Regions from separate parts of the Clostridium celatum genome, predicted to be linked through region 1. Evidence: riboswitches for the same ligand, from Rfam matches in the RefSeq annotation. Region 1 holds a riboswitch; the other holds the start of a gene.
What was found. Region 1 has a riboswitch for FMN ahead of ribD (bifunctional diaminohydroxyphosphoribosylaminopyrimidine deaminase/5-amino-6-(5-phosphoribosylamino)uracil reductase RibD). Riboswitches for the same ligand answer to the same signal wherever they lie in the genome.

Region 1 (6,048 bases):
GATTTAATGCAGAATTTGTTAAAACTAAAGAAGGGGTTAAGCCACTAATAACAGTTCCAACTCAATATTGGGGAGCATCAATGTATAATGATGGTGAGGTTAAACCATATACTAAGGGATTTGCTGAAAACTTAGATAAAGATATCGAAGTTATGTGGACTGGTGAATGGGTTATGTCAGAATCAGTAACAGCAGAGGAAGCACAAAAGGTAAATAATCTTTACGGAAGAGATATGCTTTTATGGTGGAACTATCCGGTAAATGACTATAATGTTAATAAGTTAGCTTTAGGACCAATATATAATTTAGGAAATGATTTAGCTGATTATATGGGTGGAGTTGTAATGAACCCAATGGAATTTGCTGAAGCATCAAAAATAACACTTCATACAGGTGCAGATTATTCTTGGAATACAGAAGCATATGACTATAATAAAGCATGGGATAATGCAATTGCTGATATAGTTGGAGAAGAATTAAAAGAAAGCTTTAAAGTATTTGCTGATCATACTACAAGACTTGATACAGGTAGAGCAGATGCACCAGAAATGAGAGCTACAATGGATTCATTCTGGCAAAAGGTTGATAATAAACAAATTCCAGCAGAAGAATTAGAAATTTTAAAAGGTAACTTTGAAACAATAAAATCAGCTGTAGCAGATACACAATCAAAGTTACATCAAGCAATGTTAGATGAAGTTGCACCACAACTACAAAAGCTTACTGATTATGCAGAAGCAGCAACTACTGCAGCTGATATGGTTATAGCAATGTTAAATGGTGATAGTAAATTATGGTGGGATTTAAAAACAGAACTTTCAGGACAAATAGATGTTTTAAATGCATCAAAGGCAGTTATTTCAGATACTGTATTAGATGATTTTGTTAAGCAAGCAAATTCAAAAACAGACGTTATGTACTTTGAAGGTGTATTAAAAGATGAGGTTAAAACTTATACGTATTCAGGAACTGTATCTGATAATATTTCACCATTAAAGTATGAAGAATGGTATAATGGAAAATCTCCATATGAAGTTGCTAATATGTTTGATGGTGATTTAACTACAGCATATAGATCTGCTGCAAATGTTACAGCTGGAGATGAAATAGTTGTAGACTTAGGACAAGTTGAAAACTTGAATAATATTTATATGTTAATGGGAAGAACATCTCATGATACTGAAATTATGAATGGAAATATTCAAATTTCAGTAGATGGAGTTCAATGGAAAACAGTATTAGAAAATAATTCATTTAGAGAAGTATTTATTGGAGATTTAAATGAAAGTGTTAGATATATTAAGTATGTAGCAACAGAAGATCAAGAAAATAGAGTATATGTTAGAGAGTTTATGGTAAATAAAAATACTATAAGTGGAATTAGAACTAACGTAGAAGGTAACTTTGAATATAATAAAATCTTAGATGAAAGAAATGAAGTTAATTCAGTAGTTAATACAGAAAAAGTAGCTTTAAAAGTGGGAGATACTATAGGATTAGAACTTCCAGAATATAAATATATAACTGAAGTAAATATTAACAGTGCTGTTACAGGAAAAGTTGAATATACAATCAACGGAATGGATTGGTTTGTATTAGGAGAAGTAGCTGGAGAAACTACTTTATCTTTAGAAAAACCACAAGTTGTTAAGCAAGTAAGATTTGTTTCTACTGAAGAAAAATCTACTAAAAACTTTGCAATAGATGTAGTGATAGAAGGAAGAGCAGAACAATCAGTTACAACAAATAGAAATGGTAGTGGAAATTACAAGGATTTAAATGCAATTGTTGATGGAGATCTTGACTCAAGCTTTATTTCAGCAAGTGCTTTAAAGGCGGGAGATTATTTTACATTAGATCTTGGAGAAATAACTAATGTAAGAAATATTCAATTCATTGGAGATAGAAGCTACGGTGCAGATAGAATAAGAGAAGGTAAGCTTGAATACTCTTTAGATGGTGAAAACTGGACAGAACTTTATAATGGAAAAGTATCTGAAGAGTTTAGAATGTTTGATTTAGATTTTAATGCAAAATATATAAGAATGACTGCAACTGCAGGAACTGATGCATGGCTTAGAGTATCTGATTTCTCAGTAAACTCTCCAGAAGCTGAAGTTGTATTTGAATCAACTGTTAAACCAGTAGATGATAATCATAGATTAAACAATTTAATGGATGAAAATATTCAAACTTCATATATTCCAAGTACTGAAGTTAATAGTGGGGATAAGGTAGTTTACAATATATTTGATGGAGCATTAGTTAATAAAGTTGAAATATTCCAAAATGAAAGTACAATTTCTAATGCAAAAGTTATTGCAAGAACTTCTGATGATAGAAGAATCGAGCTTGGTATTTTAGATAAAGGTTACAATATGTTTGCTATGGAAAAGCCAGAAGATATTATTTCTATAACTTTAGAATTCCAAGATGGTTCTGGTACACCAGAAATATATGAAATAGTAACTGAAAACTTTACATTAGAAGCTATTAGAGAAATTGCAAAAAATACTTTAGAAGAAGCAAAAGAGTTATTAGCAAATACTGAAGGTAAATCAGAAGAAGTTATAAATGTATTAAAATCAGCTACTACTGAGGTTGAAAATGCTTTAATAGATGGTGCTTCTAGAGAAGAACTATTTAAGCTAAATAAACAATTAGAAAATGCTATTAAGGTATATGTAGATTATACTGAAGGGGAAAACCCTGAAGAAACTCCAGGAGAGAATCCAGATGTTAAACCAGAAGAAAAACCTGAAGTGAAGCCAGAAGAAAAACCTGAAGCAAAACCTGAAGTTAAACCAGAGGTTAAGCCAGAAGCAAAACCAGAAAATAAACCAGGAAAGCTTCCTCAAACAGGAAATCCAGCAGGCGTTGTAGGATTACTTGTAGGTATGACATCTTTAATTGGTGGAGCATTCTCATTAAAGAAGAAGAGAAAATAATAAATAGATACTTATAGTATAAATATAATTTAGTATATAAGAAAAGTGGATTTTATTAGAATCCACTTTTTTTATAATCTCAAATTATTAATTTAGAGATTATTTTAAGAAATTATTTTAGAGACTATTATAGAGATGGTTTTATTTTTAATAAAATATTATTGACAAATTCCACCTTTAAGAGCATTTAATGCATCTTCAATTGGATCTGCTTGGAAATATAACCCGCATGTCCTAGCTGGATAAGAAGCATTTACATGTGATTTACGTTGTAATGCACAATAAAGTTTTGCTAATTCTAATGATGATCTATCTCTTGAAGTTACTTTTATAATTGCATCTTCTAAATATTGGATAGAAAGGTCACATAGTATAGATCTTGCAAGTTGAATATCAGTAATTGATTGACAATCAGAGTCACCTACAACAAATCTAAAAACTGAGCATCCATCACATATTGATTGTATTGAATAACCGTCAATTCTAACTTCTTGACCACATAATTCTTGTAAAACATTGCATATTGTTTGAGGACTTGCCTTTATAATAAATTCTGTTCTTATAGTAGTTCTAAAATTTGAACGATTACAGTTATCGTGGTTAGGGCAATCATCATCCATATCAGAATGTCTACAGCACATGTCATCCATTGTATCATCGAAGTTGCAGCACATATCCTCTATTCTATCATCGAAATTGCAGCACATATTGTTCATCATATTATCAAAATTTGTCATATTAAATTTCCTCCTAAGTTTAATTATATAGATTACTAAATAGTCTATATTACTTTATAATTCATAATATGAAGAAATAGAAAAAAAGTTTAATGTAAAATATATAAAAGTTTTTAGTAAACTATAGACAAAACTTGTTAAAAAATGTATTATATAAAATATAAAATTTAATAAATCTTCAGGGCAGGGTGAAATTCCCTACCGGCGGTAAAGCCCGCGAGCTAATTTAAGCACGATTCGGTGAAATTCCGAGGCCGACAGTAAAGTCTGGATGAAAGAAGATAAATAAAAAGTATAGTAATCTTATTTAGCTATATTATCTTAGTGTTATTCATGCTCTGAAATATTATATATTTCAGAGCATTTTTATTTTTAAGTTAGCTTACTTTACAAGTTACATATATTTATTAATAAGCTTATTATTATAACTTTTTTAAACATAGTATTTAAGAGTTATTTTTTTAGAAACTTATAGTAAATATGTGTATAATATGTATATAATGCCCTGAGTGTTTTCTCAGGGCTTATTTTTTTACTTAAAGATTTATTTAAATTTTAAATTATAAATAATTGTTAAATGGAGGTGAAAAAATTGGATAAGTTTTATATGAATATTGCTTTACAGTTAGCTAAAAAAGGAAAGGGGAAGGTAAATCCTAATCCATTAGTTGGAGCTATTATTGTAAGGGATGGTGTGATACTTGGACGAGGGTATCATAAGGAATATGGGAAAGCTCATGCAGAAGTAAATGCTTTTTTAGATGCTAAAGAAGATATAACAGGGGCAACTATGTATGTAATTTTAGAACCCTGTTCTCATTATGGAAAGACCCCCCCTTGTGTAGAAAGAATAATAGAAAATAAAATTTCTAGAGTTGTTATTGGAATGATTGATCCTAATCCATTAGTAGCAGGAAAAGGAATAGAAAAGCTAAAAAAATCAGGAATTACAGTTACTGTTGGAGTTTTAGAAGAAGAATGTAGAAAATTAAATGAGGTTTTTATTAAGTACATTACTAAGAATGAACCTTTTGTAGTACTAAAAACAGCAATGTCACTAGATGGTAAAATAGCAACTTCAAGAGGTGAATCAAAATGGATTACAGGAGAAAAAGCTAGAAATGAGGTTCATAACTTAAGAAATGAATTAGAGGCTATTATGGTTGGAGTAGATACTGTAATAATTGATAATCCAGAGTTAACTTGCAGATTAGAAAATGGTAGAAATCCAATAAGAATAATAGTAGATAGTACTCTTAAAATACCATTAAATTCAAAGGTATTAAAAAATCAAGATGAAGCAAAGACCATTGTGGCTACTAAAAAAGAAGCTATTGAAGAAAAAGTGAAAAAATTAGAAGCCTTAGGTGTAACTGTTTTAAAGATTAGTGATGATAAAGAGTATGAAAATAATAACATTAGAAATAAAAAAGTGAACTTAAACAATCTCATGAAGGAATTAGGAAAGTTAAATATTGATGGTGTACTTTTAGAAGGAGGAGCAACTTTAAATTATTCAGCTTTACAAGAAGGTATAGTTGATAAAATACAAGTTTATATAGCACCTAAAATAATTGGAGGTTTAAATTCTAAAGGGCCTGTTGGAGGTACTGGAATAGACTTCTTGAAAGATGCCTTTAAAATAAATGATTTAACCTCAAAGTTTATTGGTGAAGATATATTGATTGAGGGATATATAGAAAGAGAGGAATCTTAGATGTTTACTGGTATAGTTGAAGAAATTGGGGTAATTGATGGAATTAAAAGGGGAGAAAAATCTTCAAAGCTATTAATTAGAGGTAGTAAGGTTTTAGATAAAACTAAACTAGGTGACAGTATTGCAACTAATGGAGTATGTCTTACGGTAACAAGTATAAGTGGAAATATTTTTGAAGTTGATGTTATGGCAGAAACTTTAAGGAAGAGTAATCTTGGTAAGCTCAATATAGGTAGTAAAGTAAATTTAGAAAGAGCTTTAAATCTTGAAACTAGGCTAGGTGGTCATATTGTTAGTGGGCATATAGATGGAATTGGAATTATTACATCATTTATACAAGAAGATAATGCAGTTTGGATTACAGTTAAAGCATCTTTAGATATTTTAAAATATGTAGTTTATAAAGGTTCAATAACTATAGATGGAGTAAGCTTAACTATAGCCTATATAGATGATAATTGTTTTAAAGTTTCAATAATCCCACATACAGCAAAAGAAACAACATTGCTAAATAAAAAAGTTGGAGATAGTGTAAATCTTGAATGTGATTTAATAGGTAAATATGTGGAGAAGCTTTTAGGTTTTGATATTAAAAAAAATAACGAAAATAAAAGTTCAATTACTGAAGAATTTCTAAAAAACAATG
Region 2 (6,048 bases), on a different contig from region 1:
ATTATATTTTTCATAAAATCAATATTTTTCTACTATTTTTTTATTATTCTTTTCTTTTTCTAAAATTTTGGATAAAATATAAACTAGCTGATACAGTTTGTAGTTAATAAATTTATCTTGTTAACTGCTAACTAGTTTAAATGGAGGATTTTAATATGATTTTTTCAGTTAATAGCGTTGAAGAAACTACAAAACTAGGTGTAGAACTTGGTAAACTTTTAAATTCAGGTGACATAATTGCTTTAACTGGTGATTTAGGTACTGGTAAGACTCACATCACTAAAGGTATTGCTAAAGGTTTAGGTGTTACTGATTATATAACAAGCCCTACTTTCACCATTGTAAATGAATATGATTCTGGTCGTTTAAAATTAAATCATTTCGATGTTTATAGAGTTTCAGATCCCGATGAGATTTATGCAATAGGCTTTGATGATTATATTTTTTCTGATGCTGTTTCTATAATAGAATGGGCAAACTATATCGAAGAAATATTACCTAAAGACTTTTTACATATTTACATAGAAAAAGATTTGGATAATGGTGAAGATTATAGAAAAATTACTATAACACCATACGGAGAAAGATATAATTACATAAAGGAGTTAAAGATATGATAGTTTTAAGTATAGATTCTTCATCTTTAGTAACTACTGTTGCTTTACTTAAGGATGAATATATTTTAGGAGAATACACTTTAAACTTTAAAAGAGAACACTCAGTAATTTTAATGGATAAAGTTCAAATGCTACTTAAAGATTGTGAAGTTGATATTGATGAAATAGATGGATTTGTCGTTTCTAAAGGACCTGGTTCATTTACAGGTCTTAGAATTGGTATGGCAACAGTTAAGGGATTAAGTATGGGATCAAACAAACCATATGTATCTGTTTCAAGTTTAGATGCTTTAGCTAATTCATTATTAACTTTTGATGGAATTATTTGTCCTATAATGGATGCTTTAAGAGATAGTGTTTATACTGGACTTTATAAAAATATAGATGGAAAACTAACTAATATTTTAGAATGTACTGCATTAGATTTAACTGATCTTGCTAATATTTTAAATGAAAAAGGTGAAAAAGTAATATTTACTGGTGATGGAGTATTTAAGCATAAGGATTTCTTAATTAATAATGTTAAGTCTTGTGAATTTGCACCAAATCATTTAAGTATAATAAGAGCTTCATCACTTGGTGAACTTGGGATGGAAAAGATAAAAACTGGAGAAGTTGATGATATGAATTCTGCTCCTCTTTATATAAAGAAACCACAAGCTGAAAGAGAACTTGAACAAAGGTTGGCTATGAAAAATGAAAATAGATTATAGTCTAATGGACGCTTCTCATATTAATGGAGTTTATCAATTAAGCAAAGAATGTTTTGCTATTCCTTGGACTTTAGATTCTATTAATAATGAATTAAACAACCCTTTAGCAAAATATGTAATAGCTCAAGATTTATCCACAAATGAAGTTATTGGCTTTGTTGGCATGTGGATAATAGCTGGTGAAGGTGATATAACTAATATTGCTGTTAACTCCTCTTATAGAAAGCAAGGAATAGCTTCAAACCTTTTAAGTAAGCTGATTGAATTTTCTAAAGAATTTAACTGTACTGATATAACACTAGAAGTTAGAGCTTCTAATACTCCCGCTCAAAACCTTTATAAAAAATTTGGATTCCAAGAAGAAGGCATTCGAAAAAAGTATTATTCTGATAATGGTGAAGATGCCATAATAATGTGGAAAAGAAATATTATTTAATACAAAAAAGTGGATTCGATATGAATCCACTTTTTGTATTATACCGTTTGTTTTTTCTTTGCTCCAAAATTATGATCAACTTTAAATATTGCTACAGATACTCTCTTATATAATAAGTAAGTTCCAATGGAAACTAATAATGCTTTTACTCCATTAAATGGTACTAATCCACCAAATATATAAGCCATAAGTTCTGCACCTTCTAAATGCATATTAAACAATGGTAATAATATATATATATTTGCAAATACACCTGCTACTTGCATCACTAATGCTCCAACAATCATTCCTAATATAGCAGTCTTTTTACTTTTATTTCTGTGATAAATCCAAGCTGCCGGTACTACTAAAGCAAGTCCAATTATTATATTCGCTACTTCTCCAACAAATCCAGTTCCTGTTCCCTTAAGTAAAAATCTTAAAAGTACTTTTAAAATTACTATTACGCCTCCAGTTATAGGACCATATGCAAATCCTCCCATCAGTGCTGGTATTTCACTTAAATCAATCATTAGCCATGGGAATGCTGGAATGATTGGAAAGTCAAAATACATTAATACTACTGAAATTGCTACTAATACAGCCACTTTAATCATTTTGTTTAATTTAGTTGATGTGTTCATATTTATTACTCCTCCCAAAAGTTATCTTCTGGGGCACTAGTTAGTTTAGTAAATACTTCAATATTAATAATACTTAATAATAGTTTGTCTATTTTTTATTTTTTAATACAAAAAAGCCCTGATGCAATTTACATCAGGGCATTAAAAACAAAGCTATTAATAAATATAAATTTCTTAAATTAACTTGTTATTTTAATTTTTTAAATAATAAATTAATTTATAATACTTATATTCATTAAACCTAACTCTTACCTTCTTTCATCCAGACTTTACTGTCGGCTTCGGAGTTTCACCGAATCTGCAAAAATGCTCGCGGGCTATACCGCCGGTAGGGACTTTCACCCTGCCCTGAAGATATTTATTATTTAATCTTATTATATATCTACACTCCATTTTTTTCAATATATACTATTAATTTTTTTATGCTACTTTTGCTAAAATTCTTATTACTCTACGTCCTTCATTGTCAAAGATATTCTTTTTCTTTTTTCATCAACTTCCATTATTTTGACTTTAATAACATCTCCAACTTTAACTATATCTAAAGGATGCTTAACAAATTTATTTGCCATTTGACTCTTATGAACTAATCCATCTTGATGAACTCCAATATCAACAAAAGCACCAAAGTCTGATACATTTCTAACTGTTCCTAATAAGACCATTCCAGGAGTTAAATCTTTCAAATCAATAACACCAGTTTTTAAAATTGGTTTTGGCATATCCTCTCTTGGATCTCTTCCTGGCTTTTGTAATTCTTTAATTATATCCTTTAAAGTTAATTCACCAATTTCAAGTTCTTTAACTAAGCTATTTAAAGTTTTTTCTTTAACTCTATCTTCAATATCACTTAAATTTCTATTTTTTAAATCTTCCTTAGTGTAACCTAAAATTTCAATAAGCTTCCCTGCTGCTGCATATGACTCTGGATGCATTGATGTATTATCTAAAGGTTCTTTACTTTCCATAACTCTTAAAAATCCTGCACATTGCTCAAATGCTTTTTGACCAAGTCTCTTAACCTTTAATAATTCCTTTCTACTTTTAAATCCACCAACTTCATCTCTATAAGCAACTATATTATTCGCAATTGATGCATTAATACCAGCTATATAAGTTAACAATGATGGTGTGGCTGTATTTAAATCTACACCAACTTTATTAACCGAATCTTCAACTACACCTGATAATGATTCTTCTAACCTTTTTGGTGTAACATCATGTTGATATTGTCCAACCCCTATTGCTTTTGGATCTATCTTAACTAATTCAGCCATTGGATCTTGAAGTCTTCTACCTATTGATATTGCTCCTCTTATAGTAACATCTAAATCTGGATACTCTTTAGCTGCAAGTTCAGAAGCAGAATAAACAGATGCACCGGCTTCAGACACTATTACATATGCTAATTCTTTTCCACTTTCATTCTTTATTTCAGTAAGCATTTCTGAAATAACTTCTTCTGATTCTCTTGATGCAGTTCCATTTCCTAAAGAAATAACATCAACATCATACTTATAAATAAGTTCCTTTAATACCTTTTTTGTACCTTCAACATCCCTCTTTGGTACTGTTGGATATACTGTAGCCTTTTCTAAAAATTTACCTGTAGAATCTAATACAGCCACCTTACATCCTGTTCTAAATCCAGGGTCATAACCCATAACCACTTTTCCCTTTATTGGAGGTTGCATAAGCAATGCTTTTAAATTTTCTTTAAATATTAATATTGCTCCTTCTTCTCCCTTATCAGTTAATTCATTTCTAATTTCTCTTTCAATAGATGGATATATTAATCTCTTTAAAGAATCTTTAATTGCTAATTTTAAATATTCATCTGTATTTGTATTACCTTTTAATAATCTATTTTGAAGATATGTTATTATTTTATCTTCATTAGATATTATTTTAACTGATAATACTTTTTCTTTTTCACCTCTATTTATTGCTAATATTCTATGTGCAGGAATTTTATTCACATCTTCACTATATTCATAATACATTTCAAAAGCAGTTGGTTCTTCACTTGAACCTTTGGATTCAATTTTACCTTCCCTAACAACAAGTTCTCTTATCCACTTTCTAAATGATGCATCATCTGAAATAATTTCAGCTACTATATCTAAAGAGCCATTTATGGCATCTTCAACTGTTAATACCTTCTTTTCATCATCTATATATTTAACAGCTTCATTATTTATATCACCTTTAAAAATCCCCTCTAATATTAAATCTGCTAATGGTTTTAATCCCTTTTCTAAAGCTATTGTTGCTCTTGTTCTCTTTTTTTGTTTATACGGTCTATATATGTCCTCTACTTCTGTTAATGTTTCTGCTTTTTCTAAAGCTTTAACTATATCATCATTTAGTTTACCTTGTTCATCTATTAATCTTAATACATCTTCTTTTCTTTCTTTTAAATTTCTTAAATAAGTTAATCTTTCAAAAAACTTTCTAAGAACATCATCACTTAACCCACCTGTTTGTTCTTTTCTATATCTTGAAATGAAAGGTACTGTATTTCCTTCATCTAATAAATTAATTACATTTTGTACTTGTTTTAAGGATATGCCTAATTCTTTAGACAATCTTTCTTCTACATTTACCATCTGTACCTCCTATAAATTTTTATTATTTAATCTAATATTGTAATTTCAATTATAACATAATTTTACACTATTGATATTAAGTAAAATTAATAGTATAATTAAATTGTAAAAATTTTACAATTAATATTAAAAAGGAGGAATTTCTTTGAATAAGTTTATAAATAGATTTTTAAATATAGTTCTTATAATGTTAATAACCTTTTTAGTTTTAAATCAATTTTATATTATACAATTTTCAGATAGCATTAGAGATGTATTTATATTTTTAACATTAACTCTAATATTACTAACTTCTTCAAAAGAGCTTTTAACTGGAAGCTCTAGGATTAGCAAAGCATTAAGCATCTTAATATTAGCTTGTGCAATAATTGGTGGTATATATACAGTTGCCGATAAACAACTTAACATATTAATTTACTTTTGTTTGTTTTTTTCACTTCTTCAAGGATTTCTTGATCTTGTTCATAGTAATGCCTAATATTTTAATTAAAAATTCAAGTTTAATTTATGTAACTATCATATTATAAAGCCTCATTTAATAGTATTTATTATAAATTACTATTTTTTGAGGTATTTTTTATGAGAAAAAAAATTATATACTTTTCATTATTATCTATTACTTCATTTTTGTTGCTCACTACTATTTTTCTTAATAATACATATTCAAACTTTAATTCTAACAATGTATTAGATAATATCTATATTTTATCTTCTGATGTTTTGACAGGAAGATTAGCTGGTAGTACTGAAAACTCTGTTGCTGGTGAAATAATAAAAAATCGCTTTAAATCCTATGGCTTAGTACCTTTAGATGATGACTACAATGAAGATTTTGTAACTACATGTCCTGTAAATACAAATACTTCTCCATATTTAAAGATATTATCTAATGATGAAGAAGAAGAATTACAATATGGAGTTGACTTTAAAGAAGATATGATAAATTTCAGAAACAATACTTTTTCTTTTTCTAATAAAGACACTATAACTTCATACTCTTCCTTTATAGAGGTAAAATGTTCTGATGGTAAATTCTTATTTTATATTCCT

Region 2: another riboswitch for FMN. It lies ahead of LPC13_RS04715 (ECF transporter S component); the one in region 1 lies ahead of ribD (bifunctional diaminohydroxyphosphoribosylaminopyrimidine deaminase/5-amino-6-(5-phosphoribosylamino)uracil reductase RibD).

What each region holds. Positions count from the first base shown of each region.
Region 1 is NZ_JAJKGM010000013.1:40,833-46,880, reverse strand. Features, by position in the region: gene LPC13_RS07610 (beta-N-acetylglucosaminidase domain-containing protein) at 1-2,948, shown strand, start outside; gene LPC13_RS07605 (hypothetical protein) at 3,107-3,685, opposite strand; FMN riboswitch at 3,856-3,972, shown strand; gene ribD (bifunctional diaminohydroxyphosphoribosylaminopyrimidine deaminase/5-amino-6-(5-phosphoribosylamino)uracil reductase RibD) at 4,278-5,402, shown strand; gene LPC13_RS07595 (riboflavin synthase) at 5,403-6,048, shown strand, end outside.
Region 2 is NZ_JAJKGM010000007.1:13,279-19,326, reverse strand. Features, by position in the region: gene tsaE (tRNA (adenosine(37)-N6)-threonylcarbamoyltransferase complex ATPase subunit type 1 TsaE) at 156-617, shown strand; gene tsaB (tRNA (adenosine(37)-N6)-threonylcarbamoyltransferase complex dimerization subunit type 1 TsaB) at 614-1,330, shown strand; gene rimI (ribosomal protein S18-alanine N-acetyltransferase) at 1,314-1,766, shown strand; gene LPC13_RS04715 (ECF transporter S component) at 1,805-2,389, opposite strand; FMN riboswitch at 2,636-2,749, opposite strand; gene LPC13_RS04710 (Tex family protein) at 2,836-4,998, opposite strand; gene LPC13_RS04705 (hypothetical protein) at 5,144-5,476, shown strand; gene LPC13_RS04700 (M28 family metallopeptidase) at 5,578-6,048, shown strand, end outside.